DNA from 2 places in the Herbaspirillum sp. NPDC101396 genome. Region 2 is predicted to be linked to the other one. Evidence: predicted binding sites of a transcription regulator. Region 2 holds the regulator's gene; the other holds the start of a gene.
What was found. Region 2 encodes FliA, which starts transcription of late flagellar genes. Its sites were predicted from a motif close to CTAAAGTTTNNNNNNNNNNNGCCGNTA; they were not measured.

Region 1 (3,423 bases), on a different contig from region 2:
CCTTGACCTTGGCGACGATGGAGGCCATGCCGGGTTGGGTTTCAGCGTGGCCGATGATGCCGCCCTTGACAGTGATGTTGCCGCCGGCAATGATCTCGGCCGCTTCCACCGTGCCGCCGACGAAGACGTCGCCCGACACGCGCAAGCGCATGCCGGTCTTGACGTCGCCCTTGATCTTGACCGTGCCCGAAAACTCGACGTTGCCGGTGCTCAGGTCGACATCTTCGATCTCGACGATGGGATTGATCTTGACGCCGTTGGTGATCAGTTGCGGCTGGCCGGCGATGGCGGCGACCAGCAGGTCGGGATCGTCCTTGGAGGGTTCGGCGCCGACGCAGTCCTTGTTGAAACCGAGGTCGGGAACCGGCAGCGCCGGCACTACCTGGCCCTTGATGTTGACGCCGTTGACGCCCGGCACCGGCGGCGTGCGCCGCATCAGTGGATCGCCGACGTTGATCAGCAGCAAGTGGCCGAGGTCGGCGTAATGCACCACGGCGTCGTCGTCGATTTCGGCGAGTTCTTCTTCCTTCTTGTCGAGCAGGGCCTCGAAGCGGGCGTGTTCGCCCTGCACCGGATCCTCGCCCCGCGCGATCAGCAGCTTGGAACAGTGGCCGGTGGCGAGCGCGCCGCGCAGCTTTTCGTGCAGGATGCCCTGGGTGATGCCCTGGGCGCGGATTTCATTGACGACTTCGACGGCGCGCGCGCGTCCGCCTTGCGGCGGCACCAGCGTCAGATAGGCTTCCATGAAATCGTCCGAGACTTCCACCAGGAACTCGCCGTCGCGCCGCTCGCCGATCTTTTGCGAATGGGCTTCCTTGCCGTCGGCGATCTTGGCGGCGAAATCGCCGAGCGCCGCTTCATCGATGTACAGCTTGGTGAAGCCGCCATCGGTGAGGATTTGTTTCAGCATCACGAGATTCGGGACTTGAACACCCGCAACCGGGGTGAATGCAGCGAGCAGTTCTCCGCTGACTCTGTCGAAGTTGAGCGACAGCGATTGCGGGCTTGATTGTTCCATGTTATTTCTCGGAAGTCCTTGTGCAGAGCTCATCGGCAGGATTTCCGGTTCCTTTAGGTGAATTGTTATGTGGCAAGATGATCCTGTAAATCGCCGTTAAGTACAAGGGTTGTTTAGGCTCAAAAGTGTGAATTGTCAATATGCTAATTATCCAAAAAAACGACACTGGGAGCGCCGACCAGCGTTATCTCGCAGGGCGTCAGAGCACCATGGTCAGTATTGTCGTCAACATCGTACTGACCACGTTGCAGATCATCACGGGACTGTTTTCGGGGTCGCAGGCGCTGGTCGCCGACGGCGTGCATTCGCTGTCGGATCTGGTGGCCGACTTCGTCGTGTTGTTCGCGGCGCGCCAAAGCCGCAATCCCGCCGACGCCGATCATCAATACGGCCATCAACGCTTCGAGACGGCTGCTTCTCTGGCGCTCGGCGGTGCGCTGTTGGCGGTCGGCATCGGCATGCTGATCTCCGCCTTCTTCAAGCTGCAGGCGCCGACCGTGCCGCAGGTCCATCTGGCAGCGTTGTGGGTGGCGCTGGCGACGCTGGTCAGCAAGGAAATACTGTTCCGCTACATGTTGGGCGTCGCCGAGCGCGTGCGTTCCAGCATGCTGGTGGCCAACGCCTGGCATGCGCGCTCGGACGCGGTGTCGTCGCTGGTGGTGGCGCTGGGCATCGCCGGCAACCTGCTCGGCTTCCCCTTGCTCGATCCGATCGCGGCGTTGATCGTCGGCCTCATGATCGTGCGTACCGGCGCGGTGTTTTTCTGGCGCGCGCTGAACGACCTGATGGACAAGGCGGTGTCGGAAGAGGAATCGCAGGCGATCCGCCGCACGCTGTTGGACACACCCGGCGTGTTCGGCGTGCACGATCTGCGCACGCGCAAGATGGGCGACCTCACCATCGTCGACGTGCACCTCGAACTGGATGGCCGGCAGACCGTGACCGAGGGACATGCCATCGCCACGCTGGCGCGCCGGCGCGTCATGGAGCAGCATCACGTGCTGGACGTCATGACCCACGTTGATCCGGTGGAGCCGGACGCTGCAGCGGAGTCCGCTGATGTCTGCTGACGACAACACATGGATTCGATAATCGCCGCTTCCGCACGGGCGCTTGCCGCCGGCGACGCGCTTGGCGCGCTCAAGCGCGTCGCCTTGCGCGACGATCCTCCTGCGCTGGCCTTGCGCGGCATCGCCATGGCTCAGCTCGGCGAACATCCGCGCGCACGGGAACTGTTGCGCCGCGCCGCGCGTGGTTTTGGCACGCACGAAGAACTGGCGCGCGCCCGTTGTGTCGTCGCCGAAGCGGAAGTGGCGCTGGCCGTGCGCGACATCGGCAGTTCGCCGCGCGCATTGGCTGCCGCCACGGTCACGCTGGATGCGCATGGGGATCGCGCCAATGCCTTGCAGGCGCGATTGATTGCGGTACGCAGGCTGGTGTTGCTTGGCCGTCTTGAGCAGGCCGAAGCAGCGTTGGTGCGGCTCGATGCGCGCGGCCTGCCGCCTGCATTGGCGACGGTGACGGCGCTGATAGCGGCGGAGTTGGCATTGCGATCGTTGCAGATGACCGTCGCCCAGGCGGCGCTGGCGCGTGCACACGACGCGGCGACGCGTGCCGGCGTGCCGGCGTTGCTGGCCGAGGTGGCCGAAGCACAGTCCGTGCTTGGTCGACCGGCAGCCAGGCGCGTCTCCGCAGGCCGTGAACAAACCTTGCGGCTGGATGAAGTCGCTGCGTTGATGGTCTCGGACGCGTTGGTAATTGACGCTTGCCGACGAGGTATTGGGGCAGGATCGGGACCGGGACCGGCGTGGAAGCCATTGGCGCGCCGTCCGCTGCTGTTCACGCTGGCGCGCGTTCTGGCCGAAGCCTGGCCTGGCGATGTGGATCGCGAAACCCTGATTGCCCGGGTCTTCAATACGCGCCGCCCGGACGAGTCGCACCGCGCACGTTTGCGTGTCGAGGTCGGCCGCCTGCGGGCGCTGGTCGCGACGCTGGCGCAGATCGAGGCCACCCCGCGCGGATTCGCATTCAAGCCGCTGGGCGAGCGCGAAGTCGTCATCCTCGAGCCGCCCATCGCCGGCGACCAGGCGGCATTGCTGGCGCTGCTTGCCGACGGCGCGGCATGGTCGACCTCGGCGCTGGCGTTGGCGCTCGGGGCCAGCCAGCGTACCGTGCAACGCGCGCTGGCAGGACTGGAAGCCGCTGGCCACGCAAACGCCATCGGCCAGGCGCGTACGCGTCGTTGGCTGTCGACGCCTTTGGCGGGTGGCGTCGGGGTCACGGCAATCACGACAATCTTGTTACTCCCCGCTGCACTGGCGATGGACTAAAGTTGTCTTGCGCGCCGATCACGGCGCATCAACAGGAGACCTCCATGACCAGCAACAGCAATGTGAAAACCAAAC
Region 2 (3,423 bases):
CGACCACAACGCATTGTTGGTCGACGCTTGCATGACGCCCTCAGTGATCTTGTCGCGTTTTGGCGGTGTTGCCGTGGCGACACTGCTCGACGTCGCTCGTCAGGAGCGGCATCTGGATGAAGCGGTGCGCATGGTGCCGGAAGGTTTTGCACTGGCGCGCCTGTCGCGCAAGAACGTATCGGCCTCTACCCATCCGCAAGCCTCGCGGCTGGCGCAGATTTTCGACGGACTGACCGAAGAATCCGACATTACGCTCATCAACGGCGAATTGAATGACGAGGAGTTGCTGCCGGTCCCGGCCATGGAAATGGGCGAAATCGTGGTGCATATGTCGACCAGTCCGACCTCGATCAAGGCCGCGTACGTCTTGCTCAAGGGCCTCAGCGACAAGCTCGGTCGCCGTCCTTTCAATCTGCTCGTGAGCGGTGGTTCGGACGCGGAAGCGCAGATGGTCTACGCCAACATGGCGCAGGCGGCCAATCGCTACCTGGCGGCGCAATTGCATTTCATGGGCTCGATCCCGGCAGACGAACACATCCGTCGTGCATCCGGGCAGGGGCGCACCGTACTGGAAGCATTCCCGTTGGCCGGCGCTACGCTTGCGTTCAAACGCCTGGCGGATCAGTTTTCGTTATCCAATCTCACCAAGGGCACGTACGGTATGGCGACCGATGGTGCAAGTCTCGGAGTATGACGCGCCTGGCATTGCATGATCGTTCGTACTCACCATTATTGACGAGATGAGTTCTATGTATAACGTCAAAGGAAAGACGACCAAGAACGATTTGCTGGAGCTGCATGCGGCGCTTGTCAAAAAGCTGGCGCATCAGATGAAGGCAAAGCTTCCACCCAGCGTGGAAGTCGACGACTTGATTCAGGCAGGCATGATCGGTCTGCTTGATGCCGTCAATCGCTATGAAGAAACGCACGGCGCGCAGTTCGAAACCTACGCCGTGCAGCGTATCCGCGGCGCCATGCTGGATGAATTGCGCAGCAGCGACTGGCTGCCGCGCAGCATCCGCCAGAATACGCGCAAGATCGAAGAGGCCATCCATGTCCTGCTGCAGCAGCTCGGCCGTCCGCCGCAGGAAACCGAGGTCGCCACGCAGCTCAAGATGAGCCTCGTGGAGTACCAGGATATGCTGACCGAATGCGGCGGCCATCAGTTGATCTATTACGAAGACTTCCACGACGCCGACGGCGGCCACGAGCATTTCCTCGATCGCTACCAGACCCGGGACACCGACGACCCGTTGCAGAACCTGATCAACGGCGGTTTCCGCGACGCCGTCATCGATTCGATCAAGGCCCTGCCCGAGCGTGAAAAAATCCTCATGGGCCTGTACTATGAGCAGGAAATGAACTTGAAGGAAATCGGCGCCGTCATGGGCGTGTCCGAGTCGCGGGTTTGCCAGCTGCACAGCCAGGCCATCGCCCGCATGCGCTCGACTTTGAGGGAGCAGGCGTGGACTGGAGTAGCATAGGAGGGATACTGCTGGCGTTGGGATGCATCCTCCTTGGCTTGCTGCTTGAAGGCGGTCATCCCGGTTCTATCCTGCAGCCGACCGCTTTCCTGATCGTCTTTGCCGGCACCGTAGGCGCCGTTCTGCTGCAAACCAGGCTCGACAATTTCGTCCATGGCGTCAAATTGCTGTCCTGGGTATTTTCTCCCCCGGTTCACAACCACCGCAAACTGATCGATAACATCACGGTCTGGAGCGGCATCTCGCGGCGTGAAGGTCTGCTGCATCTTGAAGAGCACATGAACGACAGCAGCGACCCCTTCGTCAAGAAGGGCCTGCGCCTGCTGATCGACGGCATCACACCGGCCAAGTTGCTCGAGATCCTCGAGGTCGATACCACTGCTTACGAAACCCGCCAGCGCCAGGCGCTCAAGATATGGGAAGCCGCCGGCGGCTATTCGCCGACGATCGGCATCCTCGGCGCGGTGCTCGGCCTGATCCACGTGATGGAAAATCTATCCGACCCCGCCAAGCTGGGTGGCGGCATCGCCGTGGCTTTCGTGGCGACGATTTACGGTGTCGGCCTGGCCAACCTGTTCTTCCTGCCGGTGGCCAACAAGCTCAAGGAATTGCTGGCCATGGAAGTGAACCGGCGTGACATGGTCGCCGACAGTCTGTTCGGCATCGCCAGCGGCGACAATCCGCGCGTGATCCAGGAGCGCGCCGAATCCTATTTCACCACCGCATGACCTACTGACGCACAACGCACATCATGGCGCGCAAAAAACATGAAGAAGAGCATGAGAACCACGAGCGCTGGCTGGTTTCGTATGCCGACTTCATTACGCTGCTGTTCGCGTTTTTCGTGGTCATGTATGCCATTTCCCAAGTCAACGAAGGCAAGTACAAGATCCTTGCCGACTCGCTGATCAACGCCTTCGGCAAGGAGCCAGTCTCGACCGCGCCCATCGTTGTCCAGGCGGGAGGCCAAGGCGCCCAGCAATCTGTTGCCCCTAAAATTACCCTGCAAAAGCCGCGCAACAGCGAGGCGCTGCGCCGCGAAAAAGAGCGCATGACCGACATGGCGCGCGACATCATGCAGGTGCTGGCGCCGCTGGTGCAGGAGGGCAAGGTGCGCGTGACGCAAACCAGCGTGGGCGTCAACGTGGAGATCAATGCCAACGTCCTGTTCGCGCCCGGCGATGCGAAGGTGAGCAAGGAGTCGGAAGAAACCCTGATCGCCATTGCCCGGGTGCTGAAAAACGACGATCACGCTATCCAGATCGAGGGGCATACCGACAATACGCAGATCAACACCAGCGTCTTTCCTTCCAACTGGGAGTTGTCGGCGGTCCGTGCCAGTACGGTGGCGCGGCTGTTCAACAACCAGGGCATCGCAGACCTGCGCCTGACGGCGGTGGGGCATGGATCGAATCAGTCTGTGGCTTCCAACGATACGCCCGAGGGGCGGCTGCGCAATCGCCGTGTCGATGTGATGATCCTGTCGCGATTGGCGGAGCAGGCGACCGAAGTGCCGTTTGCGGAAGAGGGTGGCAAGCTCGTTCCGCCCGCTCAGCCCAAGCCTGGGCCATAAAGCAAAAAGCCCGTTCGCAAGAACGGGCTTTTTAAATTCCGGAGGGCGAAAAAATCAGCCGATGCCAAGCGGTCGGCCCGAGCTACGCAGGCTCGATTGGCCATCCGGGCCATAGAAGGAGCCGTTGCTCTTGCCTTGCAGGATGTTCATGGCGTTCTGGTTGATTGCCATTTGCTTGCCGATCAGCAAGCCGTTGAGGCGATTCAGTTCGCGCGCGGATTGCGCCAGCGCAAACAGTTCTCCCCACACTTGTTTGTCGCCGGCAGAGCCGTGTTGTTCGATCCAGGTCTGCATGCCGTTTTCGCCGGCGAGGAAGCCCAGTGCAGCCAGCGCCTTGTGGCGCTGATCGGCCAATGCTGCCATGTT

Region 1: a site for FliA is predicted at 1,049-1,075, ahead of ACIROY_RS07570 (DUF342 domain-containing protein). Genes of this name have one in related genera too.

The regions. Positions count from the first base shown of each region.
Region 1 is NZ_JBIWNT010000002.1:554,742-558,164, forward strand. It holds gene ACIROY_RS07570 (DUF342 domain-containing protein) at 1-1,018, opposite strand, end outside; gene ACIROY_RS07575 (cation diffusion facilitator family transporter) at 1,159-2,088, shown strand; gene ACIROY_RS07580 (helix-turn-helix domain-containing protein) at 2,098-3,348, shown strand; gene ACIROY_RS07585 (hypothetical protein) at 3,393-3,423, shown strand, end outside.
Region 2 is NZ_JBIWNT010000007.1:71,704-75,126, reverse strand. It holds gene ACIROY_RS22330 (MinD/ParA family protein) at 1-694, shown strand, start outside; gene ACIROY_RS22325 (RNA polymerase sigma factor FliA) at 750-1,484, shown strand; gene ACIROY_RS22320 (flagellar motor protein) at 1,466-2,212, shown strand; gene motD (flagellar motor protein MotD) at 2,236-3,057, shown strand; gene ACIROY_RS22310 (flagella synthesis protein FlgN) at 3,112-3,423, opposite strand, start outside.